3 regions of the Rhodoferax saidenbachensis genome follow, and region 2 is predicted to be linked to each of the others. Evidence: riboswitches for the same ligand, from Rfam matches in the RefSeq annotation. Region 2 holds a riboswitch; each other region holds the start of a gene.

Region 1 (10,174 bases), 520 kb from region 2:
TCTGCTATTCGACGAGGTGGAAGATGTATTTCCACCGCTGTCCAGTGAAGCTGCGCATTTGATTGCCCGGGCCGATGCGTCGGCCACGCCGCCCAACAGCAGCGTGAGCGGCAAGGCCTGGGTCAACCAGATTCTGGAAACCAACACCGTGCCCACTATCTGGGTCACCAACCGGATCGAGCAGATCGACCCGGCGTTCCGGCGTCGCTTTGCCTACCACCTGGAACTGAAATCACCACCACCCGGTGCACGCGAAGGCGTAGTGCGCAAGACACTGGAAGGCGTGCAGGTGTCCGATGCCTTTGTCGCGCGCCTGACCAGCCGCAAAGGCCTCACGCCTGCGCAAATCCGTACGGCAGTGCGCTTTGCCGAACTGGCCTGTGCCAGCCCGGCGCAAGAGCCCCGTGAAAGTCTGGAGGGCTTGATTGAGCGTCAGCTCAAGAATGCCGATCTGGCGCTGGGCAACCGCACGGCGGCTCCGACCAATACCCACGCGTCCACCCAATACGACCTGGCGCACCTGAATGTACAGACCCGTTATGAAATCCCGCGCATGGTGCAAGCGCTGCAGGCGCGGGGCCACGGCACGCTGTGTTTCTATGGCCCGCCGGGCACGGGCAAGACAGCATTGGCCGAGCATATTGCCAGCACGCTGAACAAGCCGCTGATCGTGCGCCAGGCCAGTGACCTGATGAGCAAATACATTGGTGAGACCGAGCAGAACATGGCCGCGATGTTCCGCGAGGCGGAGTCCGAAGGTGCCATCCTGTTGCTGGACGAGGCCGACAGCTTCTTGCTGGACCGCCGGGGTGCCCAGCGCACCTACGAGGTGAGCGAAGTGAATGAAATGCTGCAGGGCATGGAGCGTTTCCACGGCATCTTCATATGCACCACCAATTTGATGGACCGCATCGACCAGGCGGCACTGCGCCGGTTCACTTTCAAGATCCAGTTCAAGCCGCTGACGGCGCCGCAGCGTCAGGCGTTCTTTGTGGCGGAGGCGTGTGGAGGGGACGCGCAGCAGTGCACGCCGGAGCTGGCCGCGCAGCTGGCTTTGCTCGACCAGTTATGCCCCGGTGACTTTGCTGCAGTGAAACGCCAGGCGCTGATTCTGGATACGTTGCTGTCGCCGCAGGAATTCATGGAGCAGCTGCAGGCCGAGCACCGCATCAAGCCCGAAGTGCGCGAGGCGCGCAATATGGGTTTCCTGCAATAACGTGCGCGCAACGCCGCTGGTTCACCACCAGTTCAATACGTCTTCGGCAAACCCGAGGAACCGGTCCACCGTAATGCAGCGTCCGTCGTCCAGCACCACCGTGCCGCTGTAGTACCCAAACACCTGGTGTTGTGTCGAGCGGATCAGGCCCAAATGGATGCTGGAGTTGCGGTCCACGATGGGCGTAAACGCCATTTCAAACCGTTGGTCAGAGCTGGTAAAGCGCCAAGGCTGCGTGTAGTCCTTGGTGTCCATGTGGAAAGTTACGTCCGCCAGCTTGTGCGCCACGCCATCCACAAACAGCATGTTTTCGCTGGCAGGGCTGCGGTCGGTGAAGCCATAACCAATGTTCCAGCCCAGCGCATGGCCTTGGGCGTGGCCAGAGGCAGAGCCCCAGTACCAGCGGTTTTTGTAGGTCCAGTGGCCACGGCCCCAGTCCAGCGCGCCCATGTCGCGTTCCGGCGCAAAGGTGTATTGCTGCTGGCCGATGGTGAAGCCGCCCTGTGCGGGCATACAGTTGACTTTGCGGTTGTAGTAAAAAGCGCGCCGGTTTTCGGCCCAGGAGGTGGCGATGTTCATGCTCTCCATGGCCGCGGGCTGCTCCAGCGTGATGCTGCCGGTGATGCCCTTGTCGCCCTGCGCGTTCACCAGACCGGGTGCCGAAAAATTCAGCACCCGCTGCCCGCCGTTGTAACTAAATTCCACCTGCAGTTTCTTGTCGCCAAAACGGACAGTGCCTTCGTCGCTGCCCGCCGGGAAGCCGGTTTGGCCCATGGGGAAGAGGCTCAGCGTGTCGACCTGGTGGAACGTGCCGCGCCCCAAGTCCAGAAAACAGATGGCCGCCATGCCGATGTAGCCCAGATCGGCCACGGTCAGTGCGATGCCAAATTGCTGGTCGGGCGACAACACGCTGAAGTAATCCCATTCCTTGATGCGCCATTTCGGTGCGCGCACGGCCTGGCGGTCGTATTGCCACAAGGGGTGGCGGGCCCAACCTTCCCGGGTGATATGGCCCTCAGCGTTCAGCAGGGGGAGGGGGGTGGTGATCTCGGTTTGCATGGCGAATAGCTTAGCGGCAGAAGACACAAACCTACCTTGGGGAAGCACCCGATTGGGGAAATTTTAAAAAGACTGTCAACCGTTTTGGGGCGTGGGGCGTGATAGGTGCAGGCAGATGCCATAAAGAAACAGCGCGTTGGATACCGAGCTGAACGTCTTTGAAAGCATTCTTTCTTTCATATTTCATTCATTTTGTACGGCTGATATGCACCAAGACACCATCAAGGTTCCCGAAAAAGGCACTTACAAGTGGCAATTGTTCAACTACTGGTCTGACGAGTTTCGCCAAACCCATGCCGACCATTCGGCCTACATTGCGCTGAACTTTGCCGGTGCACTGGACGCCTGCCGTACCAAGCTGCAGACCCTGGTGCAACGCCACAGCCAATTGGCAGCCGACGCCAGTTGCGGCGCCCGCCACCAGCGCGCCATTGCCCGCCTGCAAAACACCATGTCTGGCGCGGCCATGTCGTACGAAAGCTGCTACCGGAAATAATGGCCCCCGACGCTCCGCCGCTGAGCGTGGTCACTGCCCCCTTCTCAAGGGGGCATTTTTTTGGCAACCCGGTGGAAAATTGCACCGAGCTATCGCCCTAGTCGCTGCTACTGCAGTGACACCACGCGCAACACCTCGTGCGCGTAGGCTTCCAGTTTCTTCGCCCCAATCCCGCTGATCCCCTGCAGGTCGTCCAGGGACTGCGGCGCCCGCTGGGCAATTGCGGCCAGCGTGGCGTCGTGAAAAATTACATAGGCAGGCAGGTTGTGCTCCTTCGCCACTTCGGCGCGCCAGGCTTTGAGCGCGGAGTAGCGCAGCAGGGCCTCGCTGTCCAGCGCGATCGGCGCCTTGACCACCGCACCCAGGCGTGCGCTGCGTTTGCTCTTGCGCTCCGCCGGGCCCGAGGCGGATTCGCGCAAGCCCACCTGCACTTCGCCTTTGAGCACGGCGCGTGAGCCTTCCGTCAACTCCAGCGTGTCGAAACTGTGGCCGTTGTCCATCGCCACCTTGTGCAGGCCCACGGCCCCGGTGGCGATCAGCTGGCGCAGCACGCCGCGCAATTGCGTCTCGCTGAACGAGGCGCCCAGGCCAAAGGTGCTCAAGGTGTCGTGGCCGAACTGTGCGACCTTGTCGGTTTTCTTGCCGCGCACGATGTCCATCAAATGCCCGGCACCAAAGCTGATGCCGCTCATCTGCTGGATGCGGTAAATCGTGGACAGCAGCTTGCGTGCTGCGTCGGTGCCATCCCAAATTTCGGGCGGGTTGATGCAGTTGTCACAGTTGCCGCAAGGCTGGCTTGGCTCGCCAAAGTAGCTGAGCAGGCGCACGCGGCGGCAGTCGGTGGCTTCGGCCAAGCCCAGCAGGGCGTCGAGCTTGCCGCGCATCACCTGTTTGAATTCCTCGCCGGCCGGGCTCTCGTCGATCATGCGGCGCTGGTTCACCACGTCCTGCAGGCCATAGCCCATCCAGGCCTGGGCTGGCAGGCCGTCGCGCCCCGCGCGGCCGGTTTCCTGGTAGTAACCTTCGATGTTTTTGGGCATGTCCAGGTGGGCGACAAAACGCACATCGGGCTTGTCGATGCCCATGCCAAAAGCGATGGTGGCCACCATGACGATGCCGTCTTCGCGTAGAAAGCGATCCTGGTTGGTCTGGCGTACCTTCTGGTCCAGGCCTGCGTGGTAGGGCAGGGCCTTGATGCCGGCGTCCACCAGCGTTTGCGCCATGTCTTCCACCTTTTTGCGGCTCTGGCAGTAGACGATGCCGGCCTCGCCTTCGTGCTCGCGTTCGATAAAACGCAACAGTTGCAGCGTGGCGTCTTTCTTCTCGACGATGGTGTAACGGATGTTGGGGCGGTCAAAGCTGCTGACAAAGGCGCGTGCGTCTTCGAGCTGCAGGCGCTCCAGGATGTCGGCCCGGGTCAGGTCGTCGGCCGTGGCCGTGAGGGCGATGCGGGGAATGCCGGGGTAACGCTCGTGCAGCACCGTGAGGTTGCGGTAGTCGGGCCGGAAGTCGTGGCCCCACTGGCTGACGCAATGCGCTTCGTCAATGGCGAACAAGCCGAGCTTGCCGCGCTCAAACAGGGAATCCAGCAGCGCCAGAAAACGGGCATTGCTCACCCGCTCCGGTGCGGCGTAGAGCAGGGTGATCTCGCCGCGCAGCAATTGCTGTTCGATCTGGTAGGCCTCGTCGCCAGTGAGCGTGGAGTTCAGAAAGGCGGCGCTGACACCGGCCTCGTGCAGTGCGCCCACCTGGTCGTGCATCAGCGCAATCAGCGGCGAGATGACCAGGGTGATGCCGTGCCCGGCCTGCTGGCGCGCGATGGCGGGGATCTGGTAACAGAGCGATTTGCCGCCACCCGTGGGCATGAGCACCAGCGCATCGCCACCTTCGGCCACGTGTTCCACGATGGCCTGCTGCGGGCCGCGAAATGCGGGGTAGCCAAACACCGTGCGCAGAATGTCGTGGCAGGCGTCCAGCGTAGCGGTGGAAGAATCAGAATTTGCTATCAAAACAGGAGCTGGTTGCGCAATATGGACGAGGGCTGGAGGCCTAAAAGACCATTAATTCGGGATGGTGGGCCGCTTGGCCCTGTTGTTCCACCGGGGTCTATTGTCGGGCATGGCCGCGTCCAGCCCTGCGGCCAGCGTGGTCAGGCGGGCCACTGCCAACGGCGGTTGTGAACTAAAATCGATGCTTACCAAGGGGCGCTGCAGCTGGCGCCTGTCCAGACCCCGGTCCGGCAGGTTGTTCGGTCAGGCTTGGGGACTCCAACTGCGCTCACTTGTTTAAAACCAAGAGCCTGTTCAAAGCCTTTATAGGGTCACGTTGGGGCGCAATCGGGATGCGTTGACTGCCAACATTTCGCCGTGTGGGCTCATGCCCACACAAGGAATTTGGTGGGCAAATCGCCCGATTTCGTCCCAACCCGAAGGGCAAGTGCCTTTTCGGGCGATCTGCGGCGTTGCAAAGCCTTGCCGGGCATCAGCCCGGCTGCGTTTTGCGCCTAGCAGCCCATCCCGAAAAGGTACTTGCGTGACCCTATAAAGGTTTTGAACAGGCTCTCAGTGAGCCGCACCCATGAAGCCCATCACCTACACCCGCGCACAAGCCCTGCCAGGCATTCTGGAAAGCCGCATCGCCATCCTTGATGGCGCGATGGGCACCATGATCCAGCGCTTCAAGCTCGGTGAGGCGCAATACCGCGGTGAAGGTTATACCGGCCCCGGCAGCCAGGGCGACCGCTTCAAAGATTTCCATAAGGACGTCAAAGGCAACAACGAGTTGCTGAGCCTGACGCGCCCCGACGTGATCAGCGACATCCATGAGCGCTACCTCGCCGCAGGCGCCGACCTGATCGAAACCAACACCTTTGGCGCCACCACTGTGGCCCAGGCCGACTACGACATGGCCGAGCTGGCTATGGAGATGAATCGGGTGTCCGCCCAACTGGCGCGTGCCGCCTGCGACAAATACAGCACCCCCGACAGGCCGCGTTTTGTCTGCGGTGCCCTGGGCCCTACGCCCAAGACGGCCAGCATCAGCCCTGATGTGAACGACCCGGGCGCGCGCAATGTGACCTTTGAAGAACTGCGCGCCGCCTACTATGAACAGACCAAGGCGCTGGTCGAGGGCGGCAGCGATGTGATCCTGGTCGAAACCATTTTTGACACGCTGAACGCCAAGGCCGCGCTGTTTGCGGTGGATGAGTACTTTGAGGACAGCGGCCACCGCCTGCCCATCATCATCAGCGGCACGGTGACCGATGCGTCCGGCCGCATCCTGAGTGGCCAGACCGTCACCGCCTTCTGGCACAGCGTGCGCCACGCACAGCCGCTGGCCATCGGCCTGAACTGCGCGCTGGGTGCGGCGCTGATGCGCCCCTACATCCAGGAGCTCAACAAGGTGGCGCCTGACACCTTCATCAGCTGTTACCCCAACGCCGGTCTGCCCAACCCCATGAGCGACACCGGTTTTGACGAAACCCCGGACGTGACCGCACGCCTGGTGCGTGAGTTCGCGGCCGAGGGGCTGGTCAATATCGTGGGCGGCTGCTGCGGTACCACGCCCGACCACATTGGTGCGATCGGCGAGGCCGTGTCGCCGCTGGCGGCGCGTTCACGGCAGCGCAGTTTCTTCTACAAGGAAGCAGCCTAGGGCTGAAAGCTGCGTCGCGGCGCCTGGCCGTCAGTGCGCCAGCTTGAGCCCCAACACCTGTTGGGCCACGCAGCGCCCCTGCACCTTGCCGCTCTCGATCGCACTGCGGAAGTGGATGCCCGCGTACATGCGCGAGATCGCGGCCTCATCCGCCGCCGCGCGGAAGCTGGCGAAGGTGCGTGGGCCCCAACCGCGGTCGTTGTGGGTGTTGTCGGTGAAGGGCTTGTTGGCCCCGAACACCGCATCCAGCACATCTGCCGCCGCACCCGACTGCACCGAGTGCCCCGAGGGAAATTCAGGGAAGGCTGGCGTGTGCATCAGCGTGGGTACCCAGTTGCTGTCAATCACCAGTTGCACATAGGTCACCGGGCGGAGCAAATTCACGACGTACTTGGTTTTCCAGCCCGCAATGAAGGCGTCGCCCATGGCCATGTTCAGGCGCACCAGGGTCTGGGCAGCCTGGGCCAGGTTGGCTTTTTGCTGCTTGAGCAGGTCGTTGGCGATGTAGAGCCAGTGGCCCGCGGGCGTGGGGGTCTTGAGGGGGTCATCCGCCCAGTACAAGGCTACCTGGCGCTGCTCCTGGGTCGCCTTGTTGCTCACCTGGTAGACCTCGTTGGCTTCCTTGTAGAAGGCGGAGCCTGGGCTCTCGGAGTAGGGCGGAGGCAGCGGTGCGGCGCAGGTTGTGCTGGCTTTCAGCACAAAGGGGCGCACATCGCCCCACCAGGGCAACAGCGCCGGCGCAAATGCCGGGGGCGTGGCGGACCACTGGCCCTCGCCACTCGGGGGCACATAGTTTTGCTGGTTGCGACGCAGCGGGCCCCAGGCCTCGTGGCCGCCATCGGTGCGGGCCCAGGTCATGATGGCCATGGCCATGAGCTTGCCAAAGGTTTCGGACCGGTTGGTGATCTCGGGCGTGACGGTGTTGGGGTCAAAGTCCTGGCTGTACTTGAGCGGCAGGCTGCGCTCCAGCAGGTCAATGCGGGCCTTGTTCTCGGCACTGGCCGTGGGAAACATCATGCGCGTCATGGTGGCCATGGAGGCATTGGCCACGGTGGGCCAGTGCAGCACTTCATCGGGCTGGGCCCAAGGCAGCGACTGCAACTCGTTGAGCTGGCCGGCCAGGCTCTGGTTCTGCGGCATGCCGGGCACCACCGACTCGTACAGCGTGAGCCCCAGGTAAGCAAAGGCGCGCGACGCCACGGGCGGGCTGAAACCCGGCGTCTGCTGGGTCAGCAGCAGTGCCAGGCTGAACCACTCGGTGGCCACGCTGGCGCTGAAGGCGCTGGCTGGGGCCGCCACGGGCGGGGCCTGCTGAGCGTGCACCGGCAAGAAGGCGCTGGTCCAGGCGCAAGCCCATGCCAGACACAGAGAGAGCAATCGGTGTTTCATGGGGCTTTCCAGTTCACAAGGCCTTGGGGGCTGAGGGTGTAGAAGGCGTCGGCCTTGGCGGGCATCCAGTCGCTCCAGCCGCCATGGGGCCACTGCACGCGCAACTGGGCTGTGGCAGCGGTACCCAGGCCAAAGTGCATCCAGCCCAGGTGGCCGCTGGCGTGGCCACCACCCACCGTGAGTTCCTGGCGGATGACGGGGGCAGCATCACCCTCGCCGAGCTTCACTTCCACCCACGCGCCCACCGCGTCACGGTTGCCGGCAGGCTGCTGCAGGCGCAGCTGCAACCAGTGGCCCGCACCCGCCGTCGCACCGCTGCTGGTCTGGCGCCAGAGCTGGGCCTTGTCCCAGCGGTTCACCACCAGCACGTCCAGCAGGCCATCGCCATTCAGGTCCACCACCATGCCACCGCGCCCGCGCTTGAAGCTGGCCAAGCCGGCCTGGCTGCCCACTTCCACAAAATGGCCATCGGCCTTTTGCAGCAGCAGGTTGTTGGGGTCCAGCGTCGCAAAGTCGGGCATGGTGGAGACATTGCCCTTGACCACAAACAGGTCCGTCAAGCCGTCGTTGTTCATGTCGGCAAACTGCGCGTGCCAGGCGGTGCTGGGGTGCACATCGCCGCCCACATAGGGCCGGTGCGCGGTGACGCCGCGTTTGAACGCCATATCGGTGAAGCGCGGCTGACCAGCACCCGCCTCCAGCGTCTGCAGCTTGTTGTCCGACATGCTGGTCAAAAATACATCGGGGTAACCGTCGCCATTGAGGTCGTGGCTGGCAATGCCCATGCCCCAGATCTGCAGCGGCTTCCAGCCCTGGGCCGCGGTGTAGAGCGTGGGCGTAGCACCTGCGGGCACTTGCCAGAGTTGCTCTTCACCGCCCTTGTAGTACTCGCGGTCATTGCTTACGCGCAGCGCGGCCGTGCCCGAGCGGTTCCAGTCGGAGAACAGCATGGACAGCGCACAGTGGCCGGGCACCAAAGGCGTGGCCGGCTGGTAGCCGCCCCCCTCTTTGGGGCGCAGCAGCAGGCCGGGCGTGCAACTGCCCCAGGGGAACTCGGGCTTGCTGCGGTCGGTATAAGTGCCGATGGCCAGTGTGGGCCAGCTTTGGCCCTGCTCCCAGGTGGCAGATAACGCGGTGTGCCAGCCGTTGCCGGTGTGAATGTTCCAGGCATCGTTGGCGCGCTCGAACTTGCACTGGCCCAGGCCTTTGAAGACCTGCACCTCGCCCACGCGCAGCACCGCCAGGTCGGTCTGGCCATCGCCGTCGATGTCCAGCGGGTAGGCACCAATGGCGTTGGTCAGCTCCAGGCCCGAGCGCTCTTCCTGTAGTTTGAGCGCACCGCCGCGGGTACTGCGATTGCGGTAGAACTTGGCCTTGTTGACGCCGGCGGTGGCATAGACCTCGGGCAGGCCGTCACCGTCGCAATCGAAGGTGGCCACACCGCCGCCCACCATGTATTCGCCCTCACCTTCAAAGCGGCTTTGCAGGCCGGCGGTGTCGGTCTCTTCGGCAAAACGGGGGACGGCCGGCGGTGGTACATCGGCCGCCAGCGCCATCTGGGTCAGGAACAGACCCGCCACAGCGGCGCGCACGGCGGACCGCGAAATCCAATCCAGAGGGGCCACGCTGGAATCCTTTGTGAAAAATGAAAGAACTTTCCAATCTTATTAAGTTCGATCAATAAACTATGTCGGGTTTATCCCTATACGCTTCCATTTCAAGTCTCTTGATAATTAGTTTGTCGTTCTTACTAAATGCACCGTGTTGCATTTACGGCAGCACGATGACTCAGAAGAGTCCGTCCAAAACCATAGGCCTCTCACAGGCCAATTACCGGAGACAACGATGAAACTGAAGACAACATTGACCGCCTTTGCCCTGAGCATGGCTGCGGCTGGCGCATTTGCCCAAGTGGTGGGCGTGAGCTGGTCCAACTTCCAGGAAGAGCGCTGGAAGACCGACGAAGCCGCCATCAAGGCCCAGTTGACCAAAGACGGCGCCACCTACATCAGCGCAGACGCAGGCGGTTCTCCCGAGAAGCAGTTGGCCGACATCGACAGCCTGATCTCCAAAGGCGCCAAAGCCCTGATCATTCTGGCCATGGACAAGGACGCGATCCTGCCCGCCGTGAACAAGGCCAATCAGCAAAAAATCCCCGTGGTCGCCTATGACCGTTTGATCGAAGCGCCCGGCGTGTTCTACATCACCTTTGACAACGTGGAAGTGGGCCGCATGCAGGCACGCGCCATTTTTGCCGCCAAGCCCAAGGGCAACTACGTGATGATCAAGGGCTCGCCGACCGATCCCAACGCCAATTTCCTGCGCGGTGGCCAACAAGAAATCATTGACGCTGCTGTGAA
Region 2 (10,174 bases):
GCGGTTGGTCCGCGCCCAGCCAGACCAGGCAGGCTGGTCCGGTGATAAAGGTCAGGCTGACCAGGGTTTGAAAGATGCCCACGTAACGGCCGCGTTGCCCTGCCGGCGAAAACTCGGCAATCAGCGCCTCGGCCAGCACCCAGCGCAGCGCCATGGCCACGCCCGAGGCCAGGTTCAGCGCGAACCAGATCCAGAGCTGGTTCGTGAAGGTGTAGAGCACGGCCGCCAGCGTGAGGATCACGCCGGCCAGCCACAGGCAGGGCCGCCGCCCCAAGCGCGTGGTCACGCTGGAGGCAAACGGCGTCATGATGAAAATGCCCAGCCAGCCGGAGGCGGCAAACAGCCCGGCCACGGTGGTCGACACATCGGCGCCCTTGAGCTTGAGCAGCAGCAAGGGCGAGAGGATGAAGTAGCCCACCAGCTCGACAAAGGTGGAGCCAAAGATGCTGACCAGGCCGAGCTGTGCGCCAGCGGGTGGTGTGGTGTTGGCGGTGCTCATGCCTTGCGTGCCTCCAGGATGGCGGCGGTGACTTCGGCAAAACCCGCACCACGTTCGCTCGGGGTGATGTAACGCGGCAGGTGTTGCAGCTGGCTTTCGAAGCGGCGGATGTTGGCCACGCCCACACTGTGGGTGAAGTGTTCAAACATGGGCTGGTCGTTGCCCGAGTCGCCGACAAACACCCAGCGGCCCAGCTCCTGCGCCAGGTCGCGCTGGAACAGTTCACGGACGATCCAGCACGCGCCCAGCCATTTGTTGAAGTCACCAAAACACCCGTGGATGTGGATGCTGCTGACCGTGGTGTGCATGCCTGCACCTTGCAGGATGGCCAGTGTCTGCTGCACGGCAGCGGGCGAGAGGTGCGTGAACTCGTTGTAGTCAAACGCCAGATCGGTCTCGCGCCCACCTTCGTCGCGCGCGCGCAATGCGCCGGGCACCTGGGCCAGCACCTGCGCGGCCACCTGCTCCATGCGGGCCTGGTTGGTGGCGCGCGTGTCGGCGTCTTGTTGATATAGTTTTGATAGCTGCCTGCGCACATTCCATGCGGGCTGCAGGCCATTTTGGTTTGAATTTCCTGGATTGGGCACCAGCGCCAGTGCACCGTTCTCGGCCACCATGGCGTCCGCGGGCCAGGGCGGGGTGGCCCCTCCTTCCATCAGTGGTTCACACCAGCCGACGTGTCTACCCGTGATGGGAATGACCGCCAGCCCGGCGGCTTTCAGGTCGGCCAGCGCCTGCAGTGCGGCGGGCGTGACCGTGCCTTCGGTGGTGAGTGTGTCGTCAATGTCGGTGAACACGCCCACCAGGTCGCGGCGGGCCTGCAGCGGCCAGGAGGCAAGGGGTTTCAAGGGGCGTGTTGTCCGCGAGAGAAGGGAGGCCGCATTTTATGCGGTGCACGCGGGTAGCATGTAGCCCATGGGATGCCACTCTTGCATGGAGCTGTTATGAATTTTTCAGAGTTGTTGCGCTGGCAGTGGGATGGGTACACCAACTACCACGCCTCACGGGCCAATCTGCTACTGCACATTGTGGTGGTGCCGCTGTTTTTGGTGGGCAACGTCGTTTTGGTTGTTGCGCTGCTGCAAGGGGCCCTGTGGTTTGCCCTGGCGGGCCTGGTGGCGATGGCTGTGTCGTTCGCGGTGCAAGGCAAGGGACACAGCATGGAGGCCGTGCCGTCGATTCCCTTTGCCAGCCCGCGGCAGGCCGTGGCGCGTATTTTCTTGGAGCAATGGATCAACTTCCCCCGCTTTGTGCTGAGCGGGGGCTGGCTGCGCGCGTTGCGCCAGGCCAGCCGCTAAGTACTTCCGTTAGCCCGCGCTCTGCAATGCCAGCCCTGCGTGTTCACGCAGCGGGTGGAAATGGATCTTGGGGAAACGCTCCTGCGCCAGGCGCACGTCGTACGGGCTGGTACACAGGTAAGCCAGCGTGTCCGCCGCATCCCGCGCCATGCGCTGCGGATAGGCGTTGATGAACTCCTGCAGTTCCTTGGGCGTATCGGCCGTGATCCAGCGTGCGCCGGTGTATTGGCAGCCTTCCAGGCGGATGTCGGCGTCGTATTCACCCTTCAGCCGGTGCTGCACCACTTCAAACTGCAGTTGCCCCACGGCGCCCAGCAGCATGTTGCCGCCCATCTCGGGGCGGAACACCTGAATCGCACCTTCCTCGCCCAACTGGGCCAGGCCTTGCTGCAACTGCTTGGTACGCAGCGGGTTGCGCAGCACCACGGTCATGAACATTTCGGGCGCAAAGAAGGGCAGGCCGGTGTACATCAGGTTCACGCTGCCGTCGGTGATCGTGTCGCCCAACTGCACACCACCGTGGGTGGTAAAGCCCACGATGTCGCCCGCATAGGCTTCTTCCACCGCCTCGCGGCGCTGGCTCATGAAGGTCACCACGGACGTGGGGCGCAGCTCTTTGGAGGTGCGCATCACTTTGAGTTTCATGCCCGGTGTGTATTTGCCGGATGCCATGCGCACAAAGGCAATGCGGTCGCGGTGGTTGGCGTCCATATTGGCCTGCACCTTGAACACCACGCCGCTGAAGGCTTCGTCTTCGGGTTGCACTTCTTTGACCACGGGTTGGCGGTTCACCACCGCCGTGCTGATGCGTTTTTGCGGACTCGGCGCCAGGTCCACCAGTGCGTCCAGCACTTCCATCACACCGAAGTTGTTCACGCCGGAGCCAAAGAACACGGGCGTTTGTTTGCCCGCCAAAAAGGCGGCGTGGTCCCAGGCGGGGGATGCGCCGGTGGCCAGTTCCATGCTTTCCATCGCGCTGGTCCATTCGTGGCCAAAACGCTTCTCCAGCGCGGCTTGGTCGCTCAAGGGCATGGAATCAAAATCTTGCGGGCGGCGGTCCTTGCCGCCGTCGAACACCGTCATCATCTGCGTGCGCAAATTGATGATGCCGCCGAAAGATTTGCCCTGGCCCACGGGCCAGGTCATGGGCACGCAGGGCATGCCCAGTTCGCGCTCGATCTCATCCAGGATGTCCAGCGGCTCGCGCACTTCGCGGTCCATCTTGTTCACAAACGTGATGATGGGCGTATCGCGCTGGCGGCAGACTTCGATCAGGCGGCGGGTTTGCGCTTCCACACCGTTGGCCGCGTCAATCACCATCAGCGCCGAATCCACGGCGGTCAACACGCGGTACGTGTCTTCCGAGAAGTCCTTGTGACCGGGGGTGTCCAGCAGGTTGACCACGTGGTCGCGGTAGGCCATCTGCATCACGCTCGATGCAACAGAAATGCCCCGCTGCTTTTCAATCTCCATCCAGTCGGAAGTCGCATGGCGCGTGGCTTTGCGGGCTTTCACCGAACCGGCAATCTGGATCGCGCCCGAGAACAGCAACAGCTTTTCGGTCAACGTGGTTTTACCGGCGTCCGGGTGGGAAATGATCGCAAAAGTGCGGCGGCGGCGGGTTTCGGCAAGAAAAGACATGGGCAATGGATGGCACGCAGCGCGGGCCTGTGGCGCCCGGGTGCTCTGGTGCAGAGTTCTGGAAAAGGCTAGAATTATCGCTTTCCGAGGAGCGTTGCAGTTCACGCGCAGTGAACGAGGCTCGGAAAGCTGACCGATAGGGTTAGTTCAAGCACCAACGACGCTCACCCACTGGTCTGTGTGGTGAGTTCCTTTTTCCGGTCATCCCGGTCTCTCGCGAACAGTCCAGTGGCTTTCAAATTTACTTTTGGAGTGAGCCATGAGCGTACTGAAGCCCGTTAAAAATCAAGATTACCAAATTGCCGACCTGAGCCTCGCGCCCTGGGGCCGCAAAGAGCTGACCATTGCCGAGACTGAAATGCCCGGCCTGATGGCCATCCGCGAAGAGTTCGCCAAAGCGCAGCCGCTCAAGGGCGCGCGCATCACCGGTTCCCTGCACATGACCATCCAAACCGGCGTGCTGGTGGAAACATTGCAAGCCCTGGGCGCCGAAGTGCGCTGGGCATCGTGCAACATCTTCTCCACCCAAGACCACGCCGCTGCCGCCTTGGTTGCCAAGGGCACACCGGTGTTTGCGCACAAGGGCGAAACGCTGGAAGAGTATTGGGACTTCACCCACCGCATTTTTGAATTCAGCGGCAAAAAAGGTTCTGCGGCTGAAGGCCCCAACATGATTCTGGATGACGGCGGCGACGCCACGCTGCTGATGCACCTGGGTGCCCGCGCCGAGAAGGACATCAAGGTTTTGGCCAAGCCTGGCAGCGCAGAAGAAATCTGCCTGTTCAACGCCATCAAGGCCAAGCTCAAGCTGGACCCCACCTGGTACAGCCGCCGCCTGAAAAACATCATCGGCGTGACCGAAGAAACCACCACCGGCGTGATGCGCCTGGAAGAAATGGCGGTCAAGGGCAGTCTCAAGCTGCGCGCCATCAACGTCAACGACTCGGTGACCAAGAGCAAGTTCGACAACCTATACGGTTGCCGCGAATCGCTGGTGGACGCCATCAAACGTGCTACCGACGTGATGATCGCCGGCAAGGTGGCCCTGGTGGCGGGTTACGGCGACGTGGGCAAGGGCTCCGCCCAGGCGCTTCGCGCCCTGTCTGCCCAAGTGTGGGTAACCGAGATCGACCCCATCAACGCGCTGCAGGCCGCGATGGAAGGCTACAAGGTTGTGACCATGGAATACGCCGCCGACAAGGCCGATATTTTCGTGACCACCACCGGCAACAAAAACGTCATCACGTACAAACACATGGCGGCCATGAAGGACCAGGCCATTGTTTCCAACATCGGCCACTTTGACAACGAGATCGACGTTGCTTCGCTGGAAAAACTGCAGTGGGACGAGATCAAGCCCCAGGTCGACCACGTAATCTTCCCCGCTACCAAGGGCAAGAACGGCAAGCCTGAAAAACGCATCATCCTGTTGGCCAAGGGCCGCTTGGTGAACCTGGGTTGCGGTACCGGCCACCCGAGCTTTGTGATGTCCTCCAGCTTCGCGAACCAAACCATCGCCCAGATTGAGCTGTTCACCAAGCCCAAGGAGTACAAGGTCGGCAAGGTCTACGTGTTGCCCAAGCACCTGGACGAAAAAGTCGCCCGTTTGCACCTGAAGAAGGTTGGCGCCATGTTGTCCGAGCTGACCGACGAGCAGGCCGCCTACATCGGCGTCAGCAAGTCCGGCCCGTACAAAAAAGAAACCTACCGCTACTAAGCCCCGCATGCGCATTGACCAACTGCTGGTGCAGCGCGGGCTGGCCAGCACCCGCTCGCAGGCCCAGCGCCTGATCGCCGATGGCGTGCAGTGGCGCAAAGGGGAGGAATGGAAGCGGGTCGCCAAGAATGGCGATGAGGTTCCGGAAGACGCCCCTATCCAGCTGCTGGACGACTCCGAGGCACGTTACGTGTCGCGGGGAGGCCTGAAGCTGGAGGCGGCGCTCAAGCACGTGGGCCTGTCGGTGACAGGACTGCGTTGCCTGGACGTGGGGCAGAGCACCGGTGGTTTCACCGACTGCCTGCTGCAAGCCGGCGCTGCATGCGTAGTGGGTGTAGACGTGGGCAGTGCCCAACTGCACCCCAGCCTGCGTGAGGATGCGCGGGTCCTGTGCGTGGAAAGTGTCAATGCACGCACTCTGTCTGCTGCAGATTTGATAGCTGCTTACGCAGGAAGTACGGGGGCTGAAGGCCAATTTGACCTTGAAGAAGACGGTGAAACCTTTGAGGGTTTTGATGGCTCCGATGACAGCCGCGAAGAGGCCGAACTGGCCACCTTGCCGCCGGAGTTTGCGCCACCGTTCGATCTGCTGGTCGCCGACCTGTCTTTCATTTCGCAAACTCTGGTGTTGCCGGCTGCGGTGGAATTCCTCAAAGAGGGCGGAACCCTGCTGACGCTGGTCAAGCCGCAGTTCGAGCTGCAGCCGGGCCAGGTGGGCAAGGGCGGGATTGTCAAAGACGCCACCATGTACCCCATCGTCGAGCAACGATTGCGTGAGACGTGCGCCGAGCTGGGCCTGACGGTCACCGCGTGGTTTGATTCGCCCATAGAAGGTGGCGATGGCAACCGCGAATTTTTCATTTGCGCCCGCAAGACGGGTGTTTCCTCTTCCTGAAGACGGCCATGTCCCAGACACCCAGACTTCCCCTGAGTCTTGAATTCTTTCCGCCCAAAACACCTGAAGGCGCAGAAAAGCTGCGCGTCGTGCGCCAGCAACTGTATGGTCTGAAGCCCGAGTTTTGCTCCGTCACGTTTGGTGCCGGTGGCTCCACGCAAGAAGGCACCTTCGGTACGGTGCGCAGCATCCTGGCCGAGGGCGTGGATGCGGCCTCGCACTTCTCCTGCATCGGCGCCACCAAAGACACAGTGCGCGCGCAGCTCGCCACGCTCAAGACCATGGGCGTCAAGCGCCTGGTGGCACTGCGTGGTGATTTGCCCAGCGGCTACGGTGCCGGTGGTGAGTTCCACTACGCCAGCGACCTGGTCACTTTTATCCGTATGGAGACGGGTGACGATTTCCACATCGAAGTGGCGGCTTATCCCGAAGTGCATCCCCAGGCCAAGTCACCCGCCAGCGATCTGCAGGCTTTTGCCGCCAAGGTGCAGGCGGGTGCCAATTCGGCCATCACGCAGTATTTCTACAACGCTGACGCGTATTTCCGCTTTGTCGAAGAGCTGGACGCGCTGGGCCTGAACATCGCCGTGGTACCGGGCATCATGCCTATCAGCAGCTCCACGCAGTTGATGCGCTTCAGCGACGCCTGCGGCGCCGAGATTCCACGCTGGATTCGCCTGCGTCTGCAGAGTTTTGGTGACGACGTGGCTTCCATCAAGTCCTTCGGTCTGGATGTGGTCACCGACCTGTGTGAACAGTTGCGCGCCGGTGGCGCACCGGGGCTGCATTTCTACACGATGAACCAGAGCGTTGCGACGCTCGCGTTGTGTGACCGGCTGGGACTGGCGACGGCGTGACACGCAATTTTGCGCCGGGTCGCCCCAAGCAAAATTAGCCCCCCTGGTGGGTAGCGGCGGAGCGTGGGGGCAATGTCAGCCGCCTGATTCCAGCGACGAGCTGGCGTTCTGGTCCTGCTTCAGCAACTCCACCATCTGCGGCAACGCGTCTTTCAGCGCGGCCTTCAGCGTGTGCGGTGGGTTGATCAGGAACATGCCGCTGGCCGGCAAGCCGGGGCGGACCACTTCACCCTCTGCATCCTGAGTCAGTTTGCTGGACTTGACCGTCAGCGTGGCATGCAACCAGCTTTTGCCGGCCTTGTTGGCCAGGGTTTTCAGTTTTTTCGGCAGGTCGTGCGCTTCGGGGCGCGGAATGATGGGGTACCACACGGCGTAGGTGCCGGTGGCAAAACGCAGCAGCGCATCGGCCACCATGGCGGGCACGCGGGCGTAGTCGTGTTTGACCTCATAACTCGGGTCACACAGCACCAGGGCGCGGCGTGAGGGCGGCGGCAGGAATTTCTTGAGCCCTTCAAAACCGTCTTCGCGCAGGATAGTGACCTGGCGGCCCGCTTCCAGCTGCGCCACGTTGGCTGTCAGTGTCTTGGTGTCGGTCGGATGCATTTCCCACAGCTTGAGCTTGTCGCGGCCGCTCAGCAGACTCTGGATGATGAAAGGCGATCCGGGATAGACCTTCCACTGGTTTGCGGCATTGAAACTTGCCACCATTTCCACATAGTCCTGCAGGGCAGGCGTGAAGCCTTGCGGTGGCTTGCTGGCGACCAGTTTCAGGAAACCGTCGGCGGCCTCGGCGCTGGTCTGGGCATAGTCCCCATCCAGGCGGTACAGGCCGGCACCGGCATGGGTGTCGAACACATTGAGCGCGTCTTTTTGCGTCATGTGCCGCAGCACGGCCAGCAAAATGGTGTGTTTGAGGACGTCGGCATGGTTGCCGGCGTGAAAGGCGTGGCGATAACTGAACATGCCGGGATACTAACCTTTGCAAAGCCTCTTATGTAGGCCCCCTAGCCAAAACCCCCGAGGTTTCGTATAATGCTGGGCTTCGCAGCGCTTTAGTGGTTCCGCGACGAAGCTGCCAAAAGCGTTCTGCGCCCCGGCGAAACCTACCTAAGAGATTCCCATCAGAGGAACGCCGACCGTAGAAAAGAGCCCGCCAAACCCTCCTTTAAAGAGAAATCTCATGTCTACTTTCAGCGCAAAACCCGCTGAGGTCGTGCACGAGTGGTTTGTGATTGACGCGACCGACAAGGTCCTCGGACGAGTAGCCAGCGAAGTTGCTCTCCGTTTGCGCGGCAAACACAAGGCCATTTACACGCCTCACGTCGATACCGGTGACTTCATCGTCATCATCAATGCAGCCCAGCTGCGCGTCACGGGTGCCAAGCCCCTGGACAAGGTGTACTACCGCCACTCGGGTTACCCCGGCGGCATTACAGCCACCAACTTCCGCGACATGCAAGCCAAGCATCCTGGCCGCGCTTTGGAAAAAGCCGTCAAGGGCATGCTGCCCAAGGGTCCCCTGGGTTACGCCATGATCAAGAAGCTCAAGGTCTACGGTGGTGCTGAGCACCCCCACACAGCCCAGCAGCCCAAGGTTCTGGACATCCCCGGTATTTCTGCCAATGCAGTGAAACGTGAGGCCGCCAAATGATCGGTGAATGGAACAATGGCACCGGCCGTCGCAAATCCAGCGTCGCCCGTGTGTTTCTGAAAAAAGGCTCCGGCCAAATCGTAGTGAACGGCAAAGCGATCGAAAAGTTCTTCGGCCGCGCAACGTCCATCATGGTCTGCAAGCAGCCCCTGCTGCTGACGAACCACGCTGAAACATTTGACATCATGGTCAATGTGTCCGGCGGCGGTGAGTCCGGCCAGGCGGGTGCAACCCGCCACGGTATTACCCGTGCCCTGATCGACTACGACGCAACCCTCAAGCCGGCCCTGAGCCAGGCTGGTTTCGTGACACGTGACGCACGTGAAGTCGAACGTAAGAAGGTCGGCTTCCACGGCGCTCGCCGTCGCAAGCAGTTCTCCAAGCGTTAATCGCCTTCGCAACGTCCTGTTGCAAAGCAAAAGCCGCCGAACGCAAGTTCTGGCGGTTTTTTTGTTTGAGGTCGCTGCACTTAACTTAGTTTTACAAAGTTAAGTGCAGTTGCGGACGTACTTGTGTTTTTGGACTGCTAGACTTCGCCCTCGATGAGATTTCGCCTGCTTCGCCGCCGCCTTACTATCAGCGCCCCTCGCATGGCGGTGCGTAGCGCATTGCCCTGGCCTTTTCGCTGGGCCATGCTTGCCATCGTGTTGGGATTTTGTGCGGCCATTGGCCTGTGGGCCTTCGAGTTTGGCAAGGATATTGCTGGGCTTGAAAAAGGGTCCAAGGAAGAAGTGACGCGTTTGCGAAGCGAGCTGGCGGATGCGCACGCCGAATTGGCCAGCACCAAGGAAGAGCGTGACCAGGCCCAGTCCATTGCCAATACGGCAGGGACGCTGGTCACCACGGAGAAAGCTTCGCAGGAGCGTCTGATGGAGCAGGTCAAGAAGCTGGAAGCGGACAACCGCAGCCTGCGGGATGACCTGGGATTTTTTGAGAAGTTGATCCCGGCAGCTGGCGTGGATGGCGTGGCGATTCGGGGTTTGCAGGCGGAGATGCTGGGAGTCTCCAAGCTAAAATGGCAGGTTCTGGTGATCCAGGCCAGCAGGAATGCGCCAGAGTTCAATGGCCGCTTGGAGATGTCATTTACCGGCACCTTGAACGGCAAACCGTGGACGGCAGCTTTGCCAGAAGGGCCGCAGGCCATCAAGGTACGGCAGTATGGCCGCCTGGAAGGTGAGCTGGAGTTGCCGGATCAGGTGATTGTCAAAGGTGTTTTGGCCAGAGTGATGGATGGGGCTGTCGTCAAATCAACGCAGTCCGTCAAGTTGTAGCGTTTCAACGAGGTACATCATGTTCAACAAGAAAAAGCAGCCCCCGATCAAGAGTCTGATTGCTGAAGGCAGTCGCATCACCGGGGATATTTCCTTCGCAGATGGATTGCGTGTCGATGGCGATGTGACTGGAAACATCCGTGCCAGTGACGAAGTGGCAAGCATTCTGGTGATTTCGGAGTCGGCCAAAGTGATTGGTGAGGTGGTCGCGGACCACATCATCATCAACGGCAGTGTCAAAGGCCCCGTCCATGCCCGCCTGATGCTGGAGCTGCAGCCCAAAGCCCGGATTGAGGGCGATGTGCAGTATGCGGCCCTGGAAATGCACCAAGGTGCCTTGATCGC
Region 3 (10,174 bases), 500 kb from region 2:
GGTGAAAGAAGCCATGGATGCCACGCTGAAACTTGGCGGCGCCAACTACGTGCTGTGGGGCGGCCGCGAAGGCTATGAGACCCTGCTGAACACGCGCATAGGCCATGAACTGGACCAGATGGGCCGTTTCCTCAACATGGTGGTGGAGTACAAGCACAAGATCGGCTTCAAGGGCACCATCCTGCTCGAACCCAAGCCGCGCGAACCGTCCAAGCACCAGTACGACTTTGACAGTGCCACGGTGTACGGCTTCCTGTGCCGGTACGGTTTGGAGAAGGAAATCAAGGTCAACATCGAAGCCAACCACGCCACGCTGGCTGGCCACAGCTTCGAGCACGAAATCGCCACCGCAGTCGACCTGGGCATCTTCGGTTCCATCGACATGAACCGCGGTGACATGCAGTGCGCATGGGACACCGATCAGTTCCCCAACAGCATTCCCGAAACCGCGCTGGCCATGTACACCATCCTGCAAGGCGGCGGTTTCGTCAACGGCGGAGTGAATTTTGACGCCAAGGTGCGCCGCCAGTCCATCGACCCCGAAGACATGTTCCACGGTCACATTGGCGGCATGGATGTGACCGCGCGCGCGCTGCTGATTGCGGAAAAAATGATCAACGACGGCAAGCTGGCCAAGCTGGTGGAAGACCGTTATGCGGGCTGGAAAGCCCCGTTCGGCCAAAACGTACTGGACGGCAAGATGACCCTGGAGGCAGTCGCCGCCCATGTGGTGGATCGCAATACCGACACCCAGCCCGTGTCCGGCCGCCAAGAGTTGCTGGAGAACCTGCTGAATACCTACATTTGAGGGGGTGGAAGTCCCCGCTCTAGTGGGCGGGGCCTATGGCCGAAGGGTGGGTGATGTGGGCCAGCTCTTCGCGCATGGTGGTGGCCAGACGGGCATAGAGCTTGAGCTGGCGGTTGGTGTCGCGCAGGCGTTCGGCGATATGGGCTGAAACGCCCAGCAGCAGCCGGGCTGCCACGGCCGGGTCTTTGACAATCATGGCGTCCACGGCCTCCCGTGTCAGGATGGCACACCACACATCGGTGCTGGCGGTGCACGAGGCGGAGCGCGGTTCGTTGTCGATCAGCGCCATCTCGCCGACCAGACTGCCCGGGCCCAGCACCCGCACGGTGACGGGTTCGGTGCGGCTCACGGTAATGCGCTCAATCACCACCTCGCCTTCGACCAGCAAGGCCATGAAACGGTTGTCGCCAACGTCCCCCTCGCGGATGAAGGTGGTGTTGGCGGGGAAAAACCGGGGCGTCATGTAGGCCACAACCGCGCGGGCCTCTTCGAGAGACAGGTGGGTCAGGGCGTCCGGGGCGGCCAGGAGCTCTGCCGCACGTTCTGCCCCCGGTGAGGGATTGCTCACGGGTTCCTGCGTGGCCGGGGACGCGTTTTCGGTCATGGTCCGCTCCTGCAGGAGCCCTCCTGTTGTGGTTTTGCGCCATCCTAGCCCAGACGGTCGCCCCGTGCACGCGGTTCGCCGTTAAAATGACAGCTTCCAAGGAGCGTTGCAGCGGGCCACACAGTGTCCGTCAGGCTTGGATGGCGTTTAACCGACCGCAACGACGCTCACCTGAATGCTGTTTTACAGGTGAGATGCATGCCCTCCAATTCCCCTAGCCCTGCGGCTGTCGCTTCCGTTGCCCCCATGATGCTGTCCGGCCTGGAGCCGGTCACGCTTGATTCTTCGTCGCTGTTTGTCAACATCGGTGAACGCACCAATGTCACGGGCTCCAAGGCCTTTGCCCGCATGATTCTCAACGGCGAGTTTGAGCAGGCCCTGGCTGTGGCGCGCCAGCAGGTGGAAAACGGCGCCCAGATCATCGATATCAACATGGATGAGGCCATGCTGGACAGCCAAGCCGCCATGGTGCGCTTCCTGAACCTGATTGCCAGCGAACCCGATATTTCCCGCGTGCCCATCATGATCGACAGCTCCAAATGGAGCGTCATCGAAGCCGGCCTGCGCTGCGTGCAGGGCAAAGGCATCGTCAACTCCATCAGCATGAAGGAAGGCGTGGAGCAGTTCAAGCAACAGGCCAAGCTGCTGCGCCGTTATGGTGCCGCCGCCGTGGTGATGGCGTTTGACGAGCTGGGCCAGGCAGATACCTACCAGCGCAAGATTGAAATCTGCGAGCGGGCCTACCGCATCCTGGTGGACGAGATCGGTTTTCCAGCAGAAGACATCATCTTCGACCCCAACATCTTCGCCATTGCCACCGGCATTGAAGAACACAACAACTACGCGGTGGACTTCATTGAAGCCACGCGCTGGATCAAACAAAACCTGCCGGGCGCCAAGGTGTCGGGTGGTGTGAGCAACGTGTCCTTTTCGTTCCGTGGCAATGACCCGGTGCGCGAAGCCATCCACACCGTGTTCCTGTACCACGCGATCCAGGCTGGCATGGACATGGGCATCGTCAACGCCGGCATGGTCGGCGTGTACGACGACCTGGAGCCCGAGCTGCGCACCCGCGTGGAAGACGTGGTGCTCAACCGCCGCCCCGACGCGGGTGAACGTCTGGTGGAGATCGCCGAAACCGCGAAAAGTGGCGCCAAGGACGATAGCAAACGGCTGGAGTGGCGTGGGACCGCCGAAGCGCCAGCGTCGGTTGGCCAGCGCCTGAGCCACGCGCTGGTGCATGGCATCACTGACTTCATCACCGAAGACACCGAAGAGGCTTACCGTGGCATTCTTGCCAAGGGCGGCCGCCCGTTGCACGTCATTGAAGGCCCTTTGATGGACGGCATGAACATCGTCGGCGACCTGTTTGGCCAGGGCAAGATGTTTTTGCCCCAGGTGGTGAAAAGTGCCCGGGTCATGAAGTCCGCGGTAGCGCATTTGATTCCCTACATCGAAGAAGAAAAGCGCCAGGACGAAGCCGCCGGGCGCGATGTGCGTACCAAGGGCAAGATCGTGATTGCCACCGTCAAGGGCGATGTGCACGATATCGGCAAGAACATTGTCACCGTGGTCTTGCAGTGCAATAACTTCGACGTGGTCAACATGGGTGTGATGGTGCCCTGCCACGAAATTCTGGCCCGTGCCAAGCTCGAAGGCGCCGACATCGTGGGCCTCTCGGGCCTGATCACGCCGAGTCTGGAAGAGATGCAGTACGTGGCCGGTGAGATGCAGAAGGACGATTACTTCCGCATCAAGAAAATTCCGCTGCTGATCGGTGGCGCGACCACCAGCCGCGTGCACACGGCGGTGAAGATTTCGCCCCATTACGAAGGCCCTGTGGTGTATGTGCCCGACGCCTCCCGCAGTGTCAGCGTGGCGCAAAGCCTGCTCTCGGACCAGGCGGCCAAATACGTGGACGAGCTGAATGCCGACTACGACAAGGTCCGCCACCAGCACGCGAATAAGAAGCAGACGCCGATGTGGTCGCTGGACAAGGCACGCGCGAATAAGACACCGGTGGACTGGAGCCACTACCAGCCGACACGTCCCAAATTCATTGGCCGCCGTGTTTTCAAGAACTTTGACCTGGGCGAGCTGGCCAAGTACATCGACTGGGGCCCGTTCTTCCAGACCTGGGACCTGGCCGGCCCGTTCCCCGCCATCCTGAAAGACGAAATCGTCGGCACTGAGGCTGTGCGTGTGTACGCCGACGGCCAGCGCATGCTCAAGCGCCTGATCGAAGGCCGCTGGCTTACAGCCAACGCCGTGGTCGCGCTGTACCCGGCCAACACGGTGAACGACGATGACATCGCGTTCTACACCGACGAGAGCCGCACGGACGTCGCCATGACCTGGTACGGCCTGCGTCAGCAGACCGAAAAGCAGGTGATTGACGGCGTGATGCGCCCCAGCCGCTGCCTGGCTGACTTTGTTGCGCCCAAGGGTGTGGCCAACGACTACGCGGGCCTGTTTGCGGTGACCGCAGGCATTGGTGTAGACAAGAAGGAAAAGTATTTCCTGGACGACCTGGACGACTATTCCGCCATCATGCTCAAGGCGATCGCCGACCGCCTGGCCGAGGCCTTTGCCGAAGCCCTGCACCACCGCGTGCGCACTGACCTGTGGGGTTATGCCAGCAACGAGGCGTTGAGCAATGAAGACATGATTGCCGAGAAATACAAGGGGATTCGCCCCGCGCCCGGTTACCCGGCTTGCCCGGACCATAGCGTCAAGAAGGACATGTTCGACCTGCTGCAATGCGAAGAAATTGGCATGGCGGTGACCGAAAGCCTGGCCATGACGCCCGCCGCCAGCGTGAGCGGCTTCTACATCGGCCATCCCGATGCCACCTACTTCAACGTGGGCAAGATTGGCGATGACCAGGTGCAAGACCTGGCGCGCCGGCGCGGCTTGCAGGCTGCAGCACTGCAGCGCCTGCTGGCGCCCAACCTCTAGGGTTCCACGGCGAGTGGGGCGCTGCGCTTTACGCTGTGTTACACAACAGACACGCAGCAGCCGACTGCGCTGTGTACCTTTGCAGGGCGACATCCGTTGAATACCAGCGGATACCGCCATTCAAGGAGAACAGTATGTTGATCACAAGCCCCTCACCTGGCCAGACCCTGGCCCCCTCCCCACGCGTTTTGTGGGCCGTGGTGGGCGCACTGGGCATCACCACCCTGGCTCTGGGTGCCACCGTGTTGCACCTGCGTGCGCCCAGCGCCGATCTGGCCGTGGCCCAGGCCGTCCCAGTAAGCACCGAGCCTGCTGCTGTGTTGGAGACCCCAGCGACGCCAAAGCAAGCCCCTGTTTCAGTGTCAAAAGTGCCTGTAGCCCCCGCCAAACATGCGCAAGCAGCTACTAAATCAGTAGCAAATAAGCGGCCTGTATCCAGCACGTCTACGGCTACCCAACCCAGGAATGAGGCCGTGTTGGCTTCGGATACGCGCCCTGCTGCGCCGGTGTGCGCGGTCTGTGGCACGGTGGAGGGGGTTACCCCGGTGCAGCGCGAGCAATCCCAAGTGGGGCTCGGTGCCGTGGCCGGGGCGGCGTTGGGCGGTCTGCTGGGCAACCAGGTGGGCAGTGGCACCGGCAAGGCCGCAGCCACCGTTCTGGGCGTGCTGGGCGGCGGCTGGGCCGGCCACACCGTGGAAAAACGCATGAAGCAGGAAACCCGCTACCAGGTTGACGTGCGCATGGAAGACGGCAGCCTGCGCAGCATTGAACAAGCCACACCTGCGACCGTGGGTGCGCGCGTCACGGTGGATGGCGATACCCTGAGCCCGGCTTCCAGGCCCCCAGTGCAGCAGACTGCCGTAGTCCAAACCACGTACTAAAGGGCCTCACGTGCTATCATTTTTGCAAACTGCAAAAGGATTAGCGCATGAACATGGCCGCTGCGGCGCCTAACGCGCCACTGGGAGCACGCCCCCCTTCGGGTCGACCCGAGAAACTGCGTCTGGGGGATGTGCTGGTCCAGCAGAAGCTCATTTCGCAGGAGCAACTGCAGCAAACGCTGGAGTTGCAGCGTACCACCGGCAAAAAAGTCGGTCGTCTGCTCATAGAGACCGGCGTCATCACTGAAGAGCTGCTGGCCAATGGTTTGGCGCGCCAGCTGCGCATCCCTTTTGTCAACCTCAAGACGTTTCCCTTCCGTGCGGACGTCGTGCGCCTGTTGCCCGAGTCCAGCGCGCGGCGCTTCAAGGCGCTGGTGCTGGAAGACAAAGGCGATGTTCTGCTGGTCGCCCTGTCCGACCCGTTGGACTTGTTTGCCTACGACGAACTCACCCGTATCCTCAAGCGCAACATCGGCATTGCGGCCGTGCCAGAGAGCCAGCTGGCCGCGGCGTTTGACCGCCTATACCGACGCTCGGAAGAGATCAGTGGCCTGGCCCGTGCGCTGGAAAAAGATCTGGGTGACACGGTCGACTTTGGTGAACTCACCGCAACGGTAGGCATTGAAGGTGCACCGGTGGTGCGCCTGCTGCAATCGCTGTTTGAAGACGCCATTCAAGTGGGCGCGTCCGACGTGCACATCGAGCCGCAAGAGGGTTTCCTGCAAATCCGGGTGCGCGTGGACGGTGTATTGCAAACCCAGACCCAGGCCGACAAACGCATCGGCGGCGCGTTGGCCCAGCGCCTGAAGCTCATGGCCGGGCTGGATATTTCCGAGAAGCGATTGCCGCAAGACGGCCGCTTCAGTGTGCGTATCAAGGACAACACGATTGACGTGCGGCTTTCTACACTGCCCACCACCTATGGTGAAGCGGCCGTCATGCGCCTGCTGAATCAGGGCGCTGGCATGCGCCGCCTGGACAGCATTGGCATGCCGCCTGCCATGCTCCGGCGCTTCCGCGAGGTGCTGGCCCGTACGTCTGGCATGGTGCTGGTCACCGGCCCCACAGGGTCCGGCAAAACCACCACGCTGTATGCAGCGCTGGCCGAAATCAACGCGGCCGAGCTCAAAGTCATCACCGTGGAAGACCCGGTGGAGTACCGATTGCCTGGCATCACGCAGGTGCAGGTCAATGACAAGATTGAACTGACCTTTGCCAAGGTGCTGCGTTCCTGCCTGCGCCAGGACCCGGATGTCATTCTGGTCGGTGAAATGCGCGATGCCGAGACAGCCGAGATCGGTCTGCGCGCCGCCATCACAGGTCACTTGGTGCTCTCTACCCTGCACACACGCGATGCCATGAGCACGCCGTTCCGTCTGCTGGACATGGGGGTGCCGTCATTCATGGTATCCACGTCTCTTCAGGCCGTTATTGCGCAGCGTCTGGTGCGACTGAACTGTGTGGAGTGCGCCGCACCCCATACCCCTTCGCCCCAGGAACAAAGCTGGTTGACTGCCATGATCGCTACAGGCGAGTCGGTGACTGCCAAGCGTGGGTTGGGATGCTCAACCTGCAACGGCACCGGTTATGCCGGTCGCCAGGGGGTGTATGAACTGCTGGAGATGGACGCCACACTGACCCAAGCCGCGTCCCAATCCAATCCGGCCGCCTTCATGCGCGCGGCGCGCGAACGCATGAAAGGCCACACCATGCCTTTCCACGCGCTGGAGCTGGTGCGCCAGGGCAAAACCTCGCTGGCAGAAGCCATGCGTATTGGTTTTGAAGTCGATCCTGGCGACGAGCAGGATTAAGCGTCCATGGCTGTTTATTCATGGCGGGGGCGCAACAACCGGGGTGAAGCTGTTGACGGTCAACTGGAGGCCTTGTCTGAGGGCGGGGTCGCGGACCAGCTGTTGTCCATTGGGGTGTCACCCGTGCACATCGCTCTGGCACAAGTCAAAGACGACCAACCCACGGGCTCTGTGCTGGAGTGGCTCAACCGCAAGCCGGTGGTGGTGGAAGACCTGCTGATTTTTTCTCGGCAGATGTACACGTTGAACAAAGCCGGCGTGCCCATCTTGCGTGCGTTTGCCGGCTTGGAAGCGTCGGCCACCAAGCCGGCGATGGTGGACATGCTCAAAGACATCCGCGCCAGCTTGGACCAGGGGCGCGAGTTGTCGGCGGCCATCGCGCGCCATATAGATTTGTTTGGCGGCTTCTACGTCTCCATGATTCGCGTGGGGGAGATGACGGGGCGGCTGACCGAAGTGTTTCTGCGACTGACCGAACACATGGAGTTTGAGCGCGATGTGCGTGAGCGCATCAAGCAGGCCATGCGTTACCCCATGTTTGTCATGATCGCCATGGCTATTGCCATCGTGATTCTGAACACTCTTGTGATTCCGGAGTTTGCCAAGGTGTTTGCCGGCTTCAACGCCGAGTTGCCTCTGATCACCCGTGGTTTGTTGGCATTCTCCAGTTGGATGATCAACTGGTGGCCGCTGTTGATTGCACTGGGAGTCGGTACAGCGGTGGGAGTAAGCGCCTACCTGCGCACGCCAGAAGGGCGTTACCGCTGGGACGCGCGCAAACTCAAACTGCCTATCGTGGGTGACATTATTTTGAAGGCCACGTTGGCACGTTTCGCTCGCAGCTTTGCGCTGTCCAGCCAGAGCGGCGTGCCGCTGGTGCAGGCACTCACCGTGGTGGCGCAGACGGTGGACAACGCTTTCATTGGCAGCCGCATTGAGCAGATGCGCGATGGCATTGAGCGCGGCGAAAGTATCTCGCGCTGCGCTGCGGCCACAGGCGTATTCACTCCGGTGGTGCTGCAGATGATCAATGTGGGCGAGGAAACCGGCGAGCTGGACAACCTGCTCTTCGAGATTGCCGCCATGTACGAGCGCGACACGGACTACAGCATCAAGGGCTTGTCTGCCTCTATTGAGCCCATATTGCTCGCTGTGATTGGCGTATTGGTGCTCCTGTTGGCGCTGGGTGTGTTCCTTCCGCTGTGGAACATGGGCCAGGCGGCCATGGGCCGGGGCGGCGGCTAAGCCGTGGCCGCGCTGCGACCGATTGCACAGCCTTCACCTGTCTGGGGTGGGCGTTTGGCGGAATGGGGCGTGTTGTTGCTGTTGGTCCTAGTCTTGGCGACAGTGTTTGTGCGGCAGGTGCGTCAAGTGCAGGGGCAGGCCGAGCTGGCGCAGATCAAAAGTACGTTGGGGGCCCTGCGCACAGCTTTGGTCGTCGCCCATCTGGAGGCAACCGTGGCGACTGGCCGGGGTAATGCGCAACACGCGGGAATGCCTGCGCAACGCAATCCGTTTCTTGCTCTGGCCTCTTTACCTGCCAATTACGCAGGTGTGGCGACCCCCGAGGAGATGGTTGCCTTACCCGGCGGAAGTTGGGTGTTTGACCCTGTTTGCGCCTGTGTGGGCTACCACCCCATGGAGTCGGACCGGCTGGAATTGCCTCAAGGTGAGCAGTCTCTCTGGTTCCAGATCAGCCCGCCGCCCGGGCCTTTGCAGCTTCGCGCCCAGATGCCCTACGTATGGATGGGCCAGGTTGTGGACTAGGTAAAGATGGCAAAAAACACGATATAAGGGTAAATGTTGATGCAAATCAGGCACTTGGACGCCAAACTTGATGCACAAAAATAGCCCATTGCAATAGAATTAATCTGCAATGCGTCTATCTTTATCTATAAAGACGTTGGGGCCCGTTGCAAGACGGAGCTAAAAGATTTTTAAACGAAAGGCAGACAATATGAAACAAGCACAACGCGGCTTTACGCTAATTGAGTTGGTGATGGTGATCGTGATCCTCGGCGTGTTGGCTGCCGTGGCGATTCCGAAATTTGTCGATTTGAAGAGCGATGCCCAAGCGGCATCCCTGAAGGGTGTTGCTGGTGCTGCAGCGTCTGCCTCGGCTATCAACTACGGCGGTTGCGCCATTTCCACAGCAGCAAGTGATGCGAATAAATGCAAAGTGGTCAACAGCTGTGACTCTATCAAGCAAGCATTGAGTGGTGGTGTTTGGCCTACCGGTTATTCCGTGACTGGAGCGGGTTCTGTGACCAATGGAACCTCCTCAACCTGCACCCTATCGCTTTCTGGTTATACGCCTACGACCACCTTTGAAATTATTTCTGCGGGCAACCCGTAAACTGGGCGACGAAATAATCTTTGCGGGACAAGATTCCGCGAGCATCTTCTAGCTTGACAAAATCAGCGAGCATCTCATTGGGGTACTCGCTGTTTTCTTTTTTACGTTCCGTTCATTGGATATGTCCACAAGGTAAACATGGCGCCCGGACAAAAGTATCGACAGCTAGGCCAATCGGCACGGCGCTGCCGCATGGGCGGATTCACCCTGATTGAACTGATCATGGTTCTGGTCTTGCTTGGCGTGCTGGCGGTGGTTGCTGCGCCGCGTATGTTCAATGGCAACGACTTCGAGGCGCGGGGGTTCCACGACCAAACCCTGTCCTACTTGCGTTATGCCCAAAAAACGGCCATTGCCCAACGCCGCACGGTCTGTGTGACTTTCACCAATAACTCGCTCACGTTAAGCATTGCGTCCGCAGAGGCTACGCTGGATTGCACTGCATCGGCAACACCGTTTTTTGGCCCCGGACGCGACGGTTCAGCAACGCTGAATGTCAAACCGGGTTCGGGTGTCATCTATAGCTCCACGCCTGCCGCCCTCAATTACAACGGCCTGGGCCAGCCAACAACCAGCGCTGGCGTGGCCCTGACCACAGCCAGGAACCTGCAAGTGGTGGGCGTGGCAAACGCCATCACGGTCGAAGCGGGAACGGGTTATGTCCATGAGTAACAGACGCCAACATTGCGGCTTCACACTGATTGAAGTCATTATCTTCATCGTGGTGGTGGGCGTCGGCTTGGCGGGCATTCTTTC

The links. A riboswitch is a leader RNA that binds a small molecule or an ion and turns the genes downstream of it on or off. The one in region 2 is predicted to bind S-adenosylhomocysteine.
Positions count from the first base shown of each region.
Region 1: it holds a riboswitch for S-adenosylhomocysteine, as region 2 does, so the genes downstream of both, RS694_RS01030 (homocysteine S-methyltransferase family protein) here and ahcY (adenosylhomocysteinase) in region 2, are expected to answer to the same signal.
Region 3: it holds a riboswitch for S-adenosylhomocysteine, as region 2 does, so the genes downstream of both, metH (methionine synthase) here and ahcY (adenosylhomocysteinase) in region 2, are expected to answer to the same signal.

Region 1 covers NZ_CP019239.1:200,734-210,907, forward strand. Annotated here, with positions in the region: gene RS694_RS01010 (ATP-binding protein) at 1-1,216, shown strand, start outside; gene RS694_RS01015 (DUF2804 domain-containing protein) at 1,238-2,302, opposite strand; gene RS694_RS01020 (hypothetical protein) at 2,481-2,771, shown strand; gene recQ (DNA helicase RecQ) at 2,879-4,780, opposite strand; S-adenosyl-L-homocysteine riboswitch at 4,965-5,057, shown strand; gene RS694_RS01030 (homocysteine S-methyltransferase family protein) at 5,349-6,425, shown strand; gene RS694_RS01035 (vanadium-dependent haloperoxidase) at 6,456-7,814, opposite strand; gene RS694_RS01040 (CRTAC1 family protein) at 7,811-9,439, opposite strand; gene xylF (D-xylose ABC transporter substrate-binding protein) at 9,660-10,174, shown strand, end outside.
Region 2 covers NZ_CP019239.1:719,928-730,101, forward strand. Annotated here, with positions in the region: gene RS694_RS03430 (MFS transporter) at 1-499, opposite strand, end outside; gene RS694_RS03435 (HAD family hydrolase) at 496-1,347, opposite strand; gene RS694_RS03440 (Mpo1-like protein) at 1,444-1,797, shown strand; gene RS694_RS03445 (peptide chain release factor 3) at 1,807-3,438, opposite strand; S-adenosyl-L-homocysteine riboswitch at 3,519-3,611, shown strand; gene ahcY (adenosylhomocysteinase) at 3,698-5,155, shown strand; gene RS694_RS03455 (TlyA family RNA methyltransferase) at 5,163-6,050, shown strand; gene metF (methylenetetrahydrofolate reductase [NAD(P)H]) at 6,059-6,907, shown strand; gene RS694_RS03465 (23S rRNA (adenine(2030)-N(6))-methyltransferase RlmJ) at 6,983-7,870, opposite strand; gene rplM (50S ribosomal protein L13) at 8,088-8,558, shown strand; gene rpsI (30S ribosomal protein S9) at 8,555-8,947, shown strand; gene RS694_RS03480 (DUF6776 family protein) at 9,101-9,829, shown strand; gene RS694_RS03485 (bactofilin family protein) at 9,849-10,174, shown strand, end outside.
Region 3 covers NZ_CP019239.1:216,688-226,861, forward strand. Annotated here, with positions in the region: gene xylA (xylose isomerase) at 1-808, shown strand, start outside; gene RS694_RS01075 (Crp/Fnr family transcriptional regulator) at 828-1,412, opposite strand; S-adenosyl-L-homocysteine riboswitch at 1,505-1,588, shown strand; gene metH (methionine synthase) at 1,611-4,370, shown strand; gene RS694_RS01085 (outer membrane lipoprotein) at 4,505-5,251, shown strand; gene RS694_RS01090 (GspE/PulE family protein) at 5,299-7,062, shown strand; gene RS694_RS01095 (type II secretion system F family protein) at 7,069-8,307, shown strand; gene RS694_RS01100 (hypothetical protein) at 8,377-8,829, shown strand; gene RS694_RS01105 (type II secretion system protein) at 9,020-9,418, shown strand; gene RS694_RS20955 (prepilin-type N-terminal cleavage/methylation domain-containing protein) at 9,611-10,090, shown strand; gene RS694_RS01115 (prepilin-type N-terminal cleavage/methylation domain-containing protein) at 10,083-10,174, shown strand, end outside.